Regions from separate parts of the Streptomyces umbrinus genome, predicted to be linked through region 1. Evidence: riboswitches for the same ligand, from Rfam matches in the RefSeq annotation. Region 1 holds a riboswitch; the other holds the start of a gene.

What was found. Region 1 has a riboswitch for cobalamin ahead of QF035_RS43155 (ABC transporter substrate-binding protein). Riboswitches for the same ligand answer to the same signal wherever they lie in the genome.
Region 2: it holds a riboswitch for cobalamin, as region 1 does, so the genes downstream of both, QF035_RS48635 (CbtB domain-containing protein) here and QF035_RS43155 (ABC transporter substrate-binding protein) in region 1, are expected to answer to the same signal.

Annotation. Positions count from the first base shown of each region.
Region 1 covers NZ_JAUSZI010000002.1:9,761,590-9,769,109, reverse strand. The annotation lists gene QF035_RS43175 (SixA phosphatase family protein) at 1-537, opposite strand, end outside; gene QF035_RS43170 (hypothetical protein) at 534-1,310, opposite strand; gene QF035_RS43165 (ABC transporter ATP-binding protein) at 1,419-2,333, opposite strand; gene QF035_RS43160 (FecCD family ABC transporter permease) at 2,333-3,346, opposite strand; gene QF035_RS43155 (ABC transporter substrate-binding protein) at 3,343-4,377, opposite strand; cobalamin riboswitch at 4,445-4,631, opposite strand; gene QF035_RS43150 (TIGR03767 family metallophosphoesterase) at 4,804-6,747, shown strand; gene QF035_RS43145 (CoA-binding protein) at 6,876-7,283, shown strand.
Region 2 covers NZ_JAUSZI010000002.1:10,954,951-10,962,470, reverse strand. The annotation lists gene QF035_RS48655 (serine/threonine-protein kinase) at 1-395, opposite strand, end outside; gene QF035_RS48650 (MFS transporter) at 931-2,175, shown strand; gene QF035_RS48645 (acyl-CoA dehydrogenase family protein) at 2,347-3,537, opposite strand; gene QF035_RS48640 (CbtA family protein) at 3,735-4,505, opposite strand; gene QF035_RS48635 (CbtB domain-containing protein) at 4,535-4,759, opposite strand; cobalamin riboswitch at 4,797-4,956, opposite strand; gene QF035_RS48630 (histidine phosphatase family protein) at 5,068-5,694, shown strand; gene QF035_RS48625 (ferredoxin) at 5,768-6,160, opposite strand; gene QF035_RS48620 (right-handed parallel beta-helix repeat-containing protein) at 6,438-7,520, shown strand, end outside.

The DNA of each region.
Region 1 (7,520 bases):
CTTCTGTCCCCGCGGGACGATCATGTCGGTGAGCAGTGCCGTGCCGGGGCCGAGGGAGCCCCAGTCGTCGCCGTGCCAGACGAGGACCGCGATCGCCGACGTGGGGAACTTCGTCCGTACGTCGTCCAGCGCCTCGTCGAGGCTGTCGCCTGCCAGGGTGAGCACCAGCTCCTCCAGACCGGGGTTGTGCCCGACCAGCACCAACGTCTTGGTGTGCGCGGACACTTCGCGCACCACTTCGAGGAGCTCGGGCACGTCGGCCCCGCACAGCCGCGGGTCGTGGCGTACGGGAGGCGGTGTGCCCCACTGTCCGGCGGTCAGCTCCCAGGTCTGCCGGGCGCGTACGGCGGTGGAGCAGAGCGCCAGGTCGGGCAGACAGTCGATGTCGGCCAGCGCGCGGCCGGCGGCCGGGGCGTCACGCCGCCCTCGCGGGGCGAGCGGCCGCTCGTGGTCGCCGACGTCGTCCGGCCAGGCCGACTTGGCGTGCCGCAGGACGACCAGGCGGCGCAGCGGACCCGCTCCGGCGCGCGCGATCACGAGGGGGTCTCGCGGCCGATGTCACGAGTGAGTTCGAGCCCGAGGAGCCGGTCCGCGTAGGCGTACGTCTCGAAACGGGCGCCGTCCGGGACGGTCCCCGACGTCTCCACCTTGCGCAGCACGGCGAGTACGGCGGGCACGTCCAGGTCGTCCTCCCAGGCGGCGCGCAGCTGTTGGCGTACGGGATCGGGGATGGGGCCGGACGGCCGGGTCGCCCAGGTGGCGACGGCGCCCCGCCAGCGCCGCAGGGTGTCCTCGGCATCGGTGAGGGCCGCCTCGTCGAGCCGGAGGGGCTCGCGGCGGGGGCACGCGAGCAGGGCGAGGCGGAGGGCCGAGGCGCGCTCGACGTCGTCGGCCACTTCGCTCTCGGCGTCGGCCGGGGCGACCTCGACCCGCAGACCGTTCGCCGCGTCGTCGTCCTCGGTCGCGCCCTTCGCACCGTCCACCGTCTCCGTCCCCGCCTCCGGAGCGCACACACGCAACACCTGGGCCTCGCCGAGGCCTGATCCACTGTCGCGCTCGTCCTCGAAGGGCCGGATGCCGAGCGCCGTGGCGCGGGCCCGGAGTTCCTCGCGTCCCTCGGTGCCGGTCAGTACGGTCCAGACGGGTGTCCCGCTGATCTCCAGGGCGCGTACGAGGACGTCGGCGACCAGGAGCACGCGCAGACCTGTGGTGTCGGGGCGCGGCACGTGTGCCTCGACGCGGGTCAGGCCCCTGCGGGCGGGGGTGGCGTCCGTGGGCTCGCCGGTTCGGGCGTCGGTGATACGCAGCACGGGGTGAGCGTAGGCGCGTGCGGGGTCCGGCGCAGGGAGGCTGACGTCATTTCCGGACACGTGTTCGCGAATCACCGGTGCGGCCAGGACGATTCGCCGGTGCGCCGGTCAACTCACGGTGCCCAGGAAGCGCACGTGCGGCCGGTCGTCGGGGCCCTCCCGTGTGACGGCGGCCCGGACCCCGTACACCTCGGCGATGAGCTCTTCCGTGAGGATGTCGCCCGGGCTGCCGCAGGCCACGACACGCCCCTCGCGCAGGACCACGAGCTGATCGCAGTACATCGCCGCGAGGTTGAGGTCGTGCAGGGCGACGACGCTGGTGACCGGGAGCGAGGTGACGAGGGTCAGCAGGTCGAGCTGGTGCTGGATGTCCAGGTGGTTGGTCGGCTCGTCCAGGAGCAGTTCGCGGGGTTCCTGGGCGAGTGCGCGGGTGATCTGCACGCGCTGGCGCTCGCCGCCGGAGAGGGTGTGCCAGGACTGGCGGGCGAGTCCGGTCAGACCGGTGCGGTCCAGCGCGTCGCGTACGGCCCGTTCGTCCGCCTCGGACGCGGGGGTCCAGGCGCGGCGATGGGGTGTGCGGCCGAGCCGTACGACATCCTGGACGCTCAACTCGACCTGGGTGTCGGCCTGTTGCTCGACCACGGCGACACGGCGGGCGATGTCTCGGCGTCCCAGGTCGGCGAGGGGGCTGCCGTCGAGGGTGACGACACCGGAGGCCGGGGCGAGGACGCCGGCGAGCAGGCGCAGGAGGGTGGACTTGCCTGAGCCGTTCGGGCCGAGCAGTCCGACGGTGGTGCCGGGGGCCGGGATGATGCTGACGCCGTCGAGGATGACGCGGCCGTCGGCGGTGCGCGTGACGCGGTGAGCGCGGAGGCCCTCTCCGGGTGCCGCATGCGCGCCCTCGGTTCCCGACGCCGCCTGCACGCGCTCGGTTCCCGGCGCCGCCTGTGTGTCCTCGGTTCCCGACGCCGCCTGCACGCGCGCCCGTGAGTGCTCGGTGCTCTTGATGCCCTCCGCCGTCATCACGCCCTCCGCGTCCGGTACAGCACCAGCACGAAGACCGGTACGCCGATCAGCGAGGTCACCACGCCCACCGGTACCTCCTGGGGATCGAGGACGGTACGCGCCAGGGTGTCCACCCACACCAGGAACACCGCTCCGGCGAGGGCGGTGACCGGCAGCAGCCGGGCGTGCCCCGCCCCCACCAACGCCCTTGCCGCATGCGGGAGTACGAGGCCGACGAAGCCGATCGCGCCGGCCGAACTGACTAGCGCGGCGGTCAGCAGCGCCGTGGCACACAGCAGCACCAGTCGCGTACGGGCCACGGAGACCCCGAGCGTGGCGGCGGCATCCTGGCCGAAGGCGAACGCGTCGAGCGCCCGCGCGTACCCGAGGCACACCAGCAGTGTCACCGCGAGGACCGCGAAGCACACCCAGACGTCGGTCCAGCCGACCCCGCTCAGCGAACCGAGCAGCCAGAACAGCACCCCGCGGGTGGTCTCGGCGTCCGCGGCGGTCATCACGACGAAGGAGGTGAGCGCGGAGAAGAGCTGCATCGCGGCGACCCCGCTCAGCACCACCCGGTCCGTCGCCCCGCCCAGAGTGTGGCTGAGCAGCAGGACGAGCCCGAACGACAGCACCGCACCGAGGAACGCGCCCGCGGAGACCGAGACCAGGCCTCCGCCGACACCGAGGACGACCACGATCACGGCGCCGGTCGAGGCGCCCGAGGACACCCCGAGGACGAACGGGTCGGCGAGCGGGTTGCGCAGCAGGGACTGCATCACCGCGCCGCACACGGCGAGTCCGGCTCCGCACACGGCCGCCAGGAGCGTGCGCGGCAGGCGCAGCTCCCAGACGATCCCGTCCCGGATCGGGGTCAACTCCGAGCTGCCCCAGCCGAGATGGGACGCGACCACGGACCAGACGTCGCCGACCCGGATGTCCGCGGGGCCGACGGTGATCGCGACGGCGGCGGATGCGAGGAGCAGGGCGACGCCCGCGGCGATGAGCAGTCCCAGGCGTGGCCGTGTCACCCGGTGAGCCCGAACTCCCGCAGGGCGGAGGCGACTTGCTCGACGCCCTCGACCGTGCGGATGGTCGGGTTCATCGCCTGCCCGCTGAGCAGGACGTACCGCTTCTTCCTGACGGCGGTCATGTTCTTGGTGACCGGGTCGGACTCCAGGAACTCGATCTTCTTCTTCGCGGACTCGGCGGTCTGCGACTTGCGCGTCAGGTCGCCGATGACGAGCACATCTGGGTCGCGGTCGGCAACGGTCTCCCAGTTGATCTGGGGCCACTCCTCGTGTGTGTCGTCGAAGACGTTCTTCGCGCCGAGGGTCCGGGTGATGACGCCGGGTGCGCCGCAACAGCCCGCCATGTAGGGCGAGTCGGAGTTGGCGAACCAGTACAAGAGGGTGACGTCGGAGGCGTCGATCCCCGAAGTGGCCTTCTTCGTCCGCCGCTCGAGGTCTGCGACGAGTTGCTCGCCCCGCTTCTCGACGCCGAACACCTCGGCCAGGTCGCGCACTTCGCCGTAGACGGCGTCGATGCCGAGGGCCTTCTTCCGTGAGCCGTCGCCGCCCGAGGCGTTGTCCTTGCCGACGCAGTCGGACGGCGAGACGTAGGCGGGCACGCCGAGCTTCTCGAACTGCTCCCGGGTGGCCACGCCTCCCTTGCCGAGCGTCGACACGAACGAGGCGGCGACGAAGTCGGGGTCGGCGTCCAGGACCCGTTCGAAGGAGGGGTTGTTGTCGGCGATCCGCTCCACCTTCGCGTTCGCCTTCTCCAGGCCCTTCATCACCGGGTCGGTCCAGGTCGCGGTGCCGGCCATGCGGTCGGCGAGGCCGAGCGAGAGCATGATCTCGGTGGTGCCCTGGTTGAGGGAGACGGCCCGCTTCGGCGGGGACTCGACGCGTACGGTCTGTCCGCAGTTGTCGAGGGTGACGGCGGCCCCGGAGTCCGCATCGGACGACGAGTCCTCCGAATCTCCCGAACCGCAGCCGGTCAGCAGGAGAGCCCCGGACAGGACGAGGGCAGCGGGACGGGCAAGACGTGCGACGGGCACGGGAGTTCCTCAGTCGTCGAGGGCTCGAACGCGGAGCCCGGTCGTACGGTGCTCCCCCGTCGGCGCGTGACCGCGGAGGCCGCCAGCAGGTCTTCGGACTCGGGGTCACCCGGACGAGGCGCCTTCCCGGACCGTCATACCGGTCCAGTGGCCGATGCCCCGCCCGTCACCCTCACCGCTGCGCGTCAGCTCCGGATTCCCACCGGATTCCCTGACCCACGTACATGGGTTCGACTGGCCTCGGCAAGCTATCACGGCGGGTGCCGCGGACCGGCGGGCGGACCGGCAGGACGGGGCCCAGCAGCCGCTCCACCTGTTCCGGCGGTGTTCACGGCCACGCCACGCCCCTGCCCCCGCCCCTGCCCCCGCGGCCTGAATGAGTGGTTCCGCTAGTTGAGTCTCTCGGAGGCACCGGAGGGCCACCCCATGACCGGGACCGAAACGGCGGGGACCGCATCCACTCCCCCGCCCTCGTCCGCACCCGCTTCCCCGTCCCCGTCCCCGTCCGCACCCGCACCCGCACCCGCACCCGCACCCTCGATCAACCGTCGTCGCTTTCTGCTCGCGTCCGGCGCCGTCGCGGCGGGAGCGACCGGCGGAGCCGCGGCCCTCTTCCCACGGCAGCGCCCGACCCCCTCCGCGCTCCCCGCCGCGGAGAGCGCGGCCCCGCAGGCGCCCCTCGCCATCCGACGGCCGGCGCACCGGGCGCCGCGACGCGCGGCCCCGTACGCGGCGACAACCCTGGAGACGACGGCTCGCCTCAGCGGCCACGCGCACGCCGACACCTACCGCCGCCTCGTCTCGGGCCCCGGTTGGCCCATCGTCGTACGCGGAGATCTCGCGCCCGCCGCCACCGGCCGCCAGGACCGGCGCACACCGCTCGCGTGCTTCGTGCAGTTCACCGACCTGCACCTCACGGACGTGCAGAACCCGCTGCGCACCGAGTTCCTGCGGTCGCGCAGGCCCGCCGCGTGGCGGGCCCAGGAGGCGCTGACGGTGGCGGGGGCGGTGGCGCTCGTGGAGCAGGTGAACGCACTCGGCGAGGGCCCGCACACCGGCCTCGCGCCCACCTTCGTGATGACGACGGGCGACAACGTCGACAACAACTCCGCGATCGAACTGGAGTGGTTCCTCACGCTGATGAGCGGCGGCAGGATCACTCCCAACAGCGGGGATCCGTCGGTGTACGAAGGCGTTCAGAACTCCGGCCTGCCTCTCTACTGGCACCCGGACGACGCTGCCCTGCGCGACCTGGACAAGCGGCGCGGGCTGCCCCGCATACCCGGCTTCCTCGACGCCGCGATACGGCCCGTGACCAGCCCGGGGCTCGACATCCCCTGGTACTCCACGGTCGGCAACCACGACGACATTCCCGGCGGCTGTCTGTCCCCCGCGCTGGGCGACTTCGCCGTCGGCTCCCGCAAGCTGCTCTCGGTCCCGGCCACGGACGCGGCCGCCTACGCGAAGGCGCTGAACTCCGGCGACGACCCCAAGAGCGAGGTGCTCTCGGCGATCCTGAAGCGGCACGCGGCCTCGGCGCGGACGGTGACGGCCGACGAACGGCGCCGCCTGTGCACCCCGCACGACTATCTGGCCGCGCATCTCGACCCCGTCCACGCCGGAGCGGGCCCGGTCGGCCACGGCTACACGGAGAACAACCTGGACGGCGACCGGATGTACTACACGTTCCGGGTCGCCGAGAACGTCATCGGCATCAGCATCGACACGACGTACCGAAGCGGCCACTACGAGGGCTCGCTGGGCACCGATCAGCATCGCTGGCTGGAGCGGACGCTGGCCGCGCACAACTCCCGGTCCTACGACGCCGACGGCCGCCTCGTACGCAACGCCGGGGCCGACGACGCCCATGTCCTGGTCTTCAGCCACCACCACAGTCCGAGCATGACCCGCCGCACCGACGCCGCCCGCGGCGAGGAGCCGCGGCACGACGGTGCGGAGGTCCTGGCCCTGCTCCACCGGTTCCCGAACGTGGTGGCCTGGATCAACGGACACAGCCATGTCAACCGGATCACGCCCCACGCGCACCCCACGCCCGCCCGGTCCTTCTGGGAGGTCAACACCGCCTCCCACCTGGACTACCCGCACCACGCCCGCGTGATCGAACTGGCCGACAACGGGGACGGCACGGTGTCCCTGTTCACCACCCTTGTCGAGTCGGCCGCCCCTCACCGCACCGACCCGGACTTCACCGACCTGTCGGCGGTGGGCCTGGCCTCCCTGTACCGGGAGCTGTCGTACAACGCCCCCGGCCTGGCCGCGGGCATGACGGCCGGCGTCCACGAGGGCTGGGCCGGCGGTCCCGGCGACCGCAACGTGGAACTGCTGGTGGCCGCCTCCGTGTCACGCTGACGCCGTCGCGCTGAAGCCACCGTCCCGGCGCGAGCCCGGTGGCAGGGGAATCACCGCGCCGCGCTCGCTGTTGTCGCGCGCAGCAGCCCTCGTACGCATCCCGCGTACACATCCCAAGGAGGCCGACCGTGTACGGCGACCCGGCAACGATCCGCAAGATCCTCAGCGAGTCCGGCGACACCTGGGCGATCGTCGGCCTGTCGTCGAACGAGCGGCGTGCCGCGTACGGCGTGGCGGACGTTCTCCAGCGCTACGGCAAGCGCATAGTGCCGGTCCACCCGAAGGCCGAGACGGTCCACGGTGAGAAGGGGTACGCCTCGCTGGAGGACATCCCCTTCGACGTCGATGTCGTCGACGTGTTCGTCAACAGCGACCTCGCCGGTCCCGTCGCCGACGAGGCGGTCGCCATCGGCGCCAAGGCGGTCTGGTTCCAGCTGGGCGTCATCGACGAGTCCGCGTACGACCGCACCCGTGCGGCCGGCCTCGACATGGTCATGGACCGCTGCCCGGCGATCGAGATCCCGCGCCTGGTCTGACGTGCGCGGTGGGTGCGGGACGTGAACCCACAGCCGAACGGGATGTGAACCCACAGCGGAACAGGGGCAGTTGGGCTGGTTATTGGTCTAGGCCAAACCGCCCTGCCCCAGTATCCTCATCCGTGGCCAGCGGCACACAATCCCCCCACCCAGGTTGCGTGCTGGCTCGGGCGACACCCACACAACCCTGCCCCAGGCAGCCGGGTGACTTCCCCACTCCCCGCCTCATGGAGGGTC
Region 2 (7,520 bases), 1.2 Mb from region 1:
GTGTACGCCAGAGCGGCGGCCGCCTGCTCGCCGATCTCCACGATGTCGGCGACGGGCAGCGGATGCTGTTTGTTGTCCTCCAGGAGCTGACTGAGGTTGCGCCCGTCCAGCAGCTCCATCACCAGATAGAGCACACCGTCCGACTCACCGAAGTCGTGGACGACGGTCACCCCGCGGTGCTGGAGGGCCGCCGCCACCCGCGCCTCGCGGCGAAACCGCTCCCGCAGGACACGGGTGAACGAGTTGTCGTGGTGCTGTCCCAACGGTTTGAGGCACTTCACGGCGACCTGTCTGCCCAGCGACTCGTCCCGGGCACGCCACACCTCACCCATCCCCCCTCGACCGATCAGGTCGAGCAACCGGTACCGGCCCTGGATCAGCCTGGTGTCCCCCATCTGCTGCGATCGCCCCCGTTGTTCGGCCCCGCCCTCCCCTGGCCCGTCCAGTATGGCGAGCTGTCGTCCGACTTTGTACGGGGCCACGCGCGAGCCGGGTCCGAGCCGTGACATCGCGCGGATAATGTGTTTGGGCGGCAGTTGCCGACATGGACGTGCGGGAACGCAGTGCCACACGGTGCCGGTGAGTCGCGGTTGCCGCGGCACCGTGCCGGGTGACCGTACGGATCTTCCGTACAACTCATGGGCGTACGGCGGCAGTGAGGCGTACGCCACCTGCGCCAGCCGCCGCCGCAGGTAGCCGTCGACGTCCGGCGTCCCGGCCCCGCGGCCGGCTCGGGGTCGGTCGCCGTGAGCATCGTGTGAATCTTCCGCACGCGCGCACCGGGTCTCTCAACGGTCTCGTTCGTCCCGTAGGTGACGACCGGCAGACCCGCGCCCAGGGCATCAGCGGTCGCCGGGGGTGGCCCCGAAGTCCCCTGCACGGCCCCCGGCGCCCTGCGTTCGCCCGTCCGCGCGTGGCTACGGTCTGGGCATGTCCCTCAGTGCCGCAGGCCGGGCGGAGGCCGGGCGTCCCACGTCCAGGGCCGGCGCCCGAAGGGTCGCGACCCTCGCGTTCGCCGCGCAAGGTGTGTCCGTCGCCGCCGTGTACACGACCGTCCCCGCCGTCACCGAACATCTGAAACTGGCTCCCCTGCTGACGACCGCCTTGATGGTCACGGTGGCGCTGATGGCCGGGGGCGGCAGCTTCCTCGGTCTGGCCGCGGTCCGCCGCGCCGGTCCCGTGGCCACGATGCGCGGAGCCCTGCTGACGGCCGCCGCCGCGCTGACGCTGATCGGGTGGGCCCCCGGCAAGGCTGCGGTCGGCTGCGCGTACATCCTCTTCGGGATCGCTGTCGGCGCCCTCGACGTCGGGAGCAACACCCGGGCAGCGGCGATCGAACGCGCCTACGGCCGCAGTGTCTTCGGCTCCTTCTACACGGCGTGGAGCGTGGGTGGCGTCGTCGCGGCCCTGCTCACCGCCGGGGCGGCCCGGCTGGAGTGGCCGGTGGCGGACGGACTGAACCTGCAGGCGGGCGTCCTGCTCGTCCTGGCCCTCTGTATCCGCACGCACGCCCTGCCCGCCTCCTCCGAAGAGCCGTCGGACACTCCGGCGGAGCCGCCCCTGGGGCGCCGCGTGTGGATCCGGCTCCTGCCCTTCGGCCTGGTCCTCCTCGTCGTCTACGTCGTGGACTCCACCGTCTCGGCCTGGTCGGCCGTCTACCTGCGCCAGACCCTCAGCGCGTCACTCACGGTCGCGCCGATGGCGTACGCGGCCTACCAGGCCGGCACGGTCGTCGGCCGCGCGGCCACCGACCGCCTCGTGCAGCGGATCGGAGCGGTCGCCGTCGTCCGCATCGCCGCGCTGTTGGTCGCGGGCGCCCTGGCGGGCATGGCCGCCGCGCCCAGCTGGCCGTTCGCCGTACTCGCGGCCGGCGCGGTGGGCCTGGGGGCGTCCGTCCTGGCCCCGCTGTGTCTGGCCTCCGCCGCACGACTGCGCCCCGCCGCCTCGGAGGCGATCCTGGCCCGCCTGAACCTCTTCAACTACGCGGGCGTCGTCACCGGCGGGGCGGTGAGCGGGCTCCTCGGCTCCACCGGCGATTTCCGGCTCGCCTACGCGGCACCGGCCGCCCTGGCGGTTCTTCTCCTCGCCTGCGCCCGCCATTTCACCCGGCCGCCGGGCCCGGCGCCTACCGGATCTCCGCACGCCGCGACGAGCGCCGTTCCACCGAAGGGTTGAACGGGGTGCGTGCTTATGGGCGATGCGTCGACACGCGCCGCGGCCGGAGACTCGTCTCGCCCGCGGTTGCCCCGGATCGAAGCCGAGGCCGCGACGTGCGAGACCCATGCCCAGCGGGCGGAGAAGGGACCCACTCCACTCATGTCCAGCAACATCAACAGGCACCTCGGGCTATCGCCGCACCCTCGGCATCCCCAGACCGATCCACGAGATGATCTCGCGCTGGATCTCGTTGTTGCCGCCGCCGAAGGTGAAGATAACGGCCGAGCGGTAGCCGCGCTCCAGTTCGCCGTGGAGTACGGCGCCCGCGGAGCCCTCCTTGAGGACACCGGCGACGGCGACGACCTCCATGAGCCAGGCGTAGGCGTCCCGGCGGGCCTCGGAGCCGTACACCTTGACGGCGGAGGCGTCCTGCGGGGTGAGCGTGCCCTCCTGGACGGCGTTCACCATCTGCCAGTTGAGGAGTTTCATCGCGTCGAGCTTCGTGTGGGTCTGGGCGAGGCGGCGGCGCACCCAGGGGAGGTCGACGACGCGGCGGCCGTCGGCGAGCTTGGTCTCCATGGCCCAGCGCTGTACGTCGTGCAGCGCGCGGATGGCCATCGTGCCGTGTGCGGCGAGGGTGACCCGCTCGTGATTGAGCTGGTTGGTGATCAGCCGCCAGCCCTTGTTCTCCTGGCCGACCCGGCGGGACGCGGGGACGCGGATGTTCTCGTAGTAGCTCGCGGTGGTGTCGTGCGAGGCGAGCGTGTTGATGATCGTGCAGGAGTAGCCGGGGTCGGAGGTCGGCACGAGGAGCATGGTGATGCCCTTGTGCGGCGGGGCGTCCGGGTCGGTGCGGACGGCGAGCCAGACCCAGTCGGCGGTGTCGCCGTTGGTCGTCCAGATCTTCTGGCCGTTGACCGTGTAGTGGCCGGTGTCCTCCTCGCCCTCCCTGACCGCCTTGGTCTTCAGGGCGGCCAGGTCCGTGCCCGCGTCGGGTTCGCTGTAGCCGATCGCGAAGTCGAGCTCGCCGGAGAGGATCTTCGGCAGGAAGTACCCCTTCTGCTCGTCGGTACCGAACTGCATGATCGTCGGCCCGACCGTGTTGAGCGCCATCAGCGGCAGCGGTACACCGGCCTGGGCGGCCTCGTCGAAGAAGATGAACTGTTCCATCGGGGACAGACCGCGCCCGCCGTACTCCTTCGGCCAGCCCACGCCGAGCCAGCCGTCGGAACCGAGCCGGCGGATGGTCTCGCGGTAGAAGCGCTTCTGCGCCGCCGGGTCGCCGTAGCGGGCGTACACGTCGTCGGGGACCAACTCGGCGAAGTAGGCGCGCAGTTCGGTGCGCAACCGCTGCTGCTCCGGCGTGTATTCGAGATGCACGGCGCCTCCTGGCTCCCACTGGCCCGCTCGTTCGGCCACCCGGACCTGACGGCGCACACCGTAGAACGTGTTCCAGAAATTGGGAATGCCGGTGACGTACGCACCTGACGGACGGACTCATGCGCACTCATACGAAGGGGCCCCGGGAATGTGCTCCAGGGGCCCTTCGGTGTGTGAGCGCTCAGCGTCTGAACGGGTCAGTGCGCGACGGGAGTTGCCCGTCCTTCGGCCGCCTTGTCGTCCTCGGCCCGGGCCGGCTTGGGAGCCAGCACGCGCTCCGCGAGCAGCCCGAAGACCAGGCCGTACGCGGTCCACAGGGTCACCTGGATGGCCAGGGTCGCCAGTCGGTACTGCCACAGCAGGGTCGCCGGGAAGCCTTCCGGCGCCTCGTTGAAGGACGGCAGGAACGCGTACGCCAGGCCGACGGCCAGGACGAAGAACCCGCCTGCGGCGAGCGTGGCGTTCCAGTTGCCCAGGCGCGGTGCGAGGCGTTTGCCGAGGATCACCGCGGCGACGGCCAGCAGCACGCTGAGCACGATCATCAGGAGGAACAGCGCGGTGCGCTGGTTGAGGGTGTCGGGGTCGCCGACGGCGGGCGGGTTCGCCGGGTACTTGAGGAACGGCACCAGGTAGACCGCGACCAGACCGGCGCCCGCCAGCAGCAGCGCGCTCGCGCGCGGCCCGAAGCGGCCGATTCTGCCGAGCGCGAAGCAGTACGCGAGAGCGGCGATGCCGCCGAACGCGACCCCGTAGACGAGGACGCCGGTGGACAGACCGCCGGTGGACTGCATGGCACGGGTCACGAGTTCCTCGCCGCCGTGTTCGTGGGCGTGGGCCTCCTCGAACGCGATGGCCTCGTCCACGCGGGGTTCCCCCAGGAAGTAGGCGACGACCAGGGCGAGCACGCCCGCGGCAAGACCCGCGAGCATGCCGCGCACCAGGAGATTTCTGACGGTGACGGAGTTCATTGGGTTGTCCTGTCGGTTCTTTGTCGCCGTCAGTGGCAGGGGAAGCCGAGCAGGTGGCGGGCGTCGTGCACCCACTCGTGCACGCCTTCGCCGGAGACCAGGGAGGTGGCGCCCTGTTCGGCGCCGACGAAGTAGAGCAGCACCAGCATCAGGATGCCGAGGAAGACCGCCCAGGGGGCGATCGCGCCGATCGGCAGCTTTGCGGGTACGTCGGGGGTGGTTACGGTCGGCTGAGCGACGGCGGACTGCGCCATGGCAGGACCTCCTGGGGGAACTCGCGTCCCATCTCGGTGGTGCACAGGACGACGGCCACGGGTCTGACTTGCTCGACCTCCGCCTCCCCTGGCGGGGGGCGGTTGTGCGGGGCTTACAGTGGCGCGACCGTGCCGGATTCTCACCGGCTTCCGTCGTACCGTCGTCAATATCGACGAGAAGGTACCGCGAAGCAGAGGCGCGGCCAAGGGCGCACGGAATGCCGGGGGCGCGCCGGTGCCCTGGTCACGCCCCCAATTCCCGGTACGGACAGGGGTGTTGAGCACGTGTGGAACGCGAGGGCGGGCCGATGACCAGCCGAGTGATGTTGATCTCACCAGCGATGAGCGCGGCGTTGCGGGAGGCACGTTTCGACGACGGATGCCCCCTGGACCCGGCCGGGCTGCGGCTCGCCGAGGCCGCCGCGGGCTCGCTGCCGGCCGCCGACCAGGTCCTGGTCTCGCCCACCGTTCGCTGCCGGGAGACGGCGGCGGCCCTCGGGCTCGACACCCTCGCCGTCACCGAGCCGCCGGAGCTGTCCGGCCTGGACGTGGGCCGCTGGCGCGGGGCCACGCTCGCCGAGGTGAGCGCCGACGAGCCGGAGGCCGTGGGGCGCTGGCTGACGGACCCGTCGTCCGCCCCGCACGGCGGCGAGTCGGTGGCCGGGATGTGCGAGCGCGTCGCGAAGTGGCTGGAGACGGCGGCGGATCCGAGTTCCGGGGCTTCAAGATCTGGCTCAGCCGAGGGTTCAGGAGCAGGCTCCGTGCGGATCATCGCCGTCGTCGAGCCGGAGATCGTACGCGCCGGGGTGGTGCGGACGCTCGGGGCCCCGGACTCGGCGTTCTGGCGTGTCGACGTGCCGCCGTTGGTCGTGACGGAGTTCAGCGGGCGGGCCGGGCGCTGGAATGTACGAGTCGGGAGAGCCCTCGGAGAGTGAGGCCCCGACGGGCGCCCGCCTGAACAGCTCTCCGGGACCCGGCACCTCGGAGCGGGTGGCGTTCCACGGAGCCTCACCTCAGCAGGGCGAGGAACTCCGTGCAGGCGCGTGCGCAGTCGCGGCAGGCCTCGGCGCCCTTCTCGGCACCGCGGCTCCGGTCGAAGACATCGGCGGTCTCCAGGCAGACGGCACGACACCACTCCACCTGGGCGCGCATCCCGGCCTCGGCCTGCGTGGTCTGCTCAGCCAGGGCGCGGCAGGTCGCGTCGCAGACCTCCGCGCAGAGGATGCCCTTGCGCCTCAACTCCTGCTGGTCGTCGGGGCCGTCGAGTTCGGCGAGGCTCGCGCGCAGGGCGCAGATCCGTGCGCACTCGGTACAGGCCTGCGCACAGGCGAACCGGTCCTCGAGGAAACGAACGAGTTCCTGTTGCTCTGTTAGTGACACGCCGTTCGGGTAGCCGGGCATCGCCAGGCCAAACCCGCCTGCGCACCGGACCGCGGAGCCAGAAGTGGCTGAGCGTGTCGAAGTTATTGACGTGGTCACGGCCGCACTCTACGTTCTGACCGGTTTACCGAACTGCGTTCGGTATATCGATCCGTCGTGGCGGGTGCGCACACCCCGGCAACCAACCCGGTGTGTGCGACCACTCACCCGCGACAACCTTCGGATCGGCAGACAAGGAGGCCTCGTGCGCATCGCGGGCAGGCTCACCGGGACAGTGTTGAGTGCCGTGTTGGCGACGATGGTGCTACCGACCCCGGCAGCCGCGGCGTCGACCGTCGTCGTGGCCGTCAACGGGAACGACTCGGCCGCCGGAACTCTCGACCAACCGCTGCGGACCGTCCAGAAAGCCGTCGACAGGGCGAAGGCGGGCGACACCATCCTTGTACGGGGCGGTACTTACGCCCTGACCGACAACATCACGATCACCACCTCGGGCACGGCGACGCAACCGATCTCCCTCGGCTCCTACCAGGGCGAGCGCGTCGTCATCGACGGCGAACAGCTCCCGGCCAGCCACACACCGGTCGGCGGCAGCATCCCTCGTGCCGAGCGCGGGGCCGTCCACCAGGAGGCCTCCTACTGGAGGGTCTCCGGTCTGGAGATCGTCAACGGGCCGTACGGCTTCTACTGCGACGGCTGCAACAACAACGTGTTCTCCCGCCTCTCCACCCACGACAACTACGAATCCGGCTTCCAGCTCCAGGGCGCCTCCGCGGGCAACCAGATCCTGAACCTGGACAGTTACGGCAACCGCGACCCGCGCAAGAACGGCGAGAGCGCGGACGGGCTGGCCATCAAGGAGGGCAGCGGGAGCGGAAACGTCGTGCGGGGCGCGCGGCTGTGGAACAACGTCGACGACGGTTACGACGCCTGGAAGTTCGCCTCGCCGATCGTCGTCGAGAACACGATCGCGTACGGCAACGGCTTCAACCGGTGGAGCTTCCCGGACTTCGCGGGCGACGGCAACGGCTTCAAGCTGGGCGGCGGGAGCCCGGCACCGGCGGTGGCCCACACCCTGCGCAACTCGCTCGCGTACCGGAACGCGGCGCACGGAGTCACCGACAACGGCAATCCGGGCGCGCTCGCCCTCAGCCGCACCACCACGTTCCGCAACACGGGCACGGGCTTCGACGCCGACGGCTCGGGCGGAAAGGCGGTCCTCACGGCCAACCTGTCCGTCGCGGACGCGCGGCCCGCGGCACTCGGCTCCGGCACCACGTCCACGGGCAACTCATGGGATCTGGGCGGGACTTGGAACGACTCGTCGGTCGTGAGCACGAACACGGGCGCCATCACAGGACCGCGTTCGACCGACGGCTCC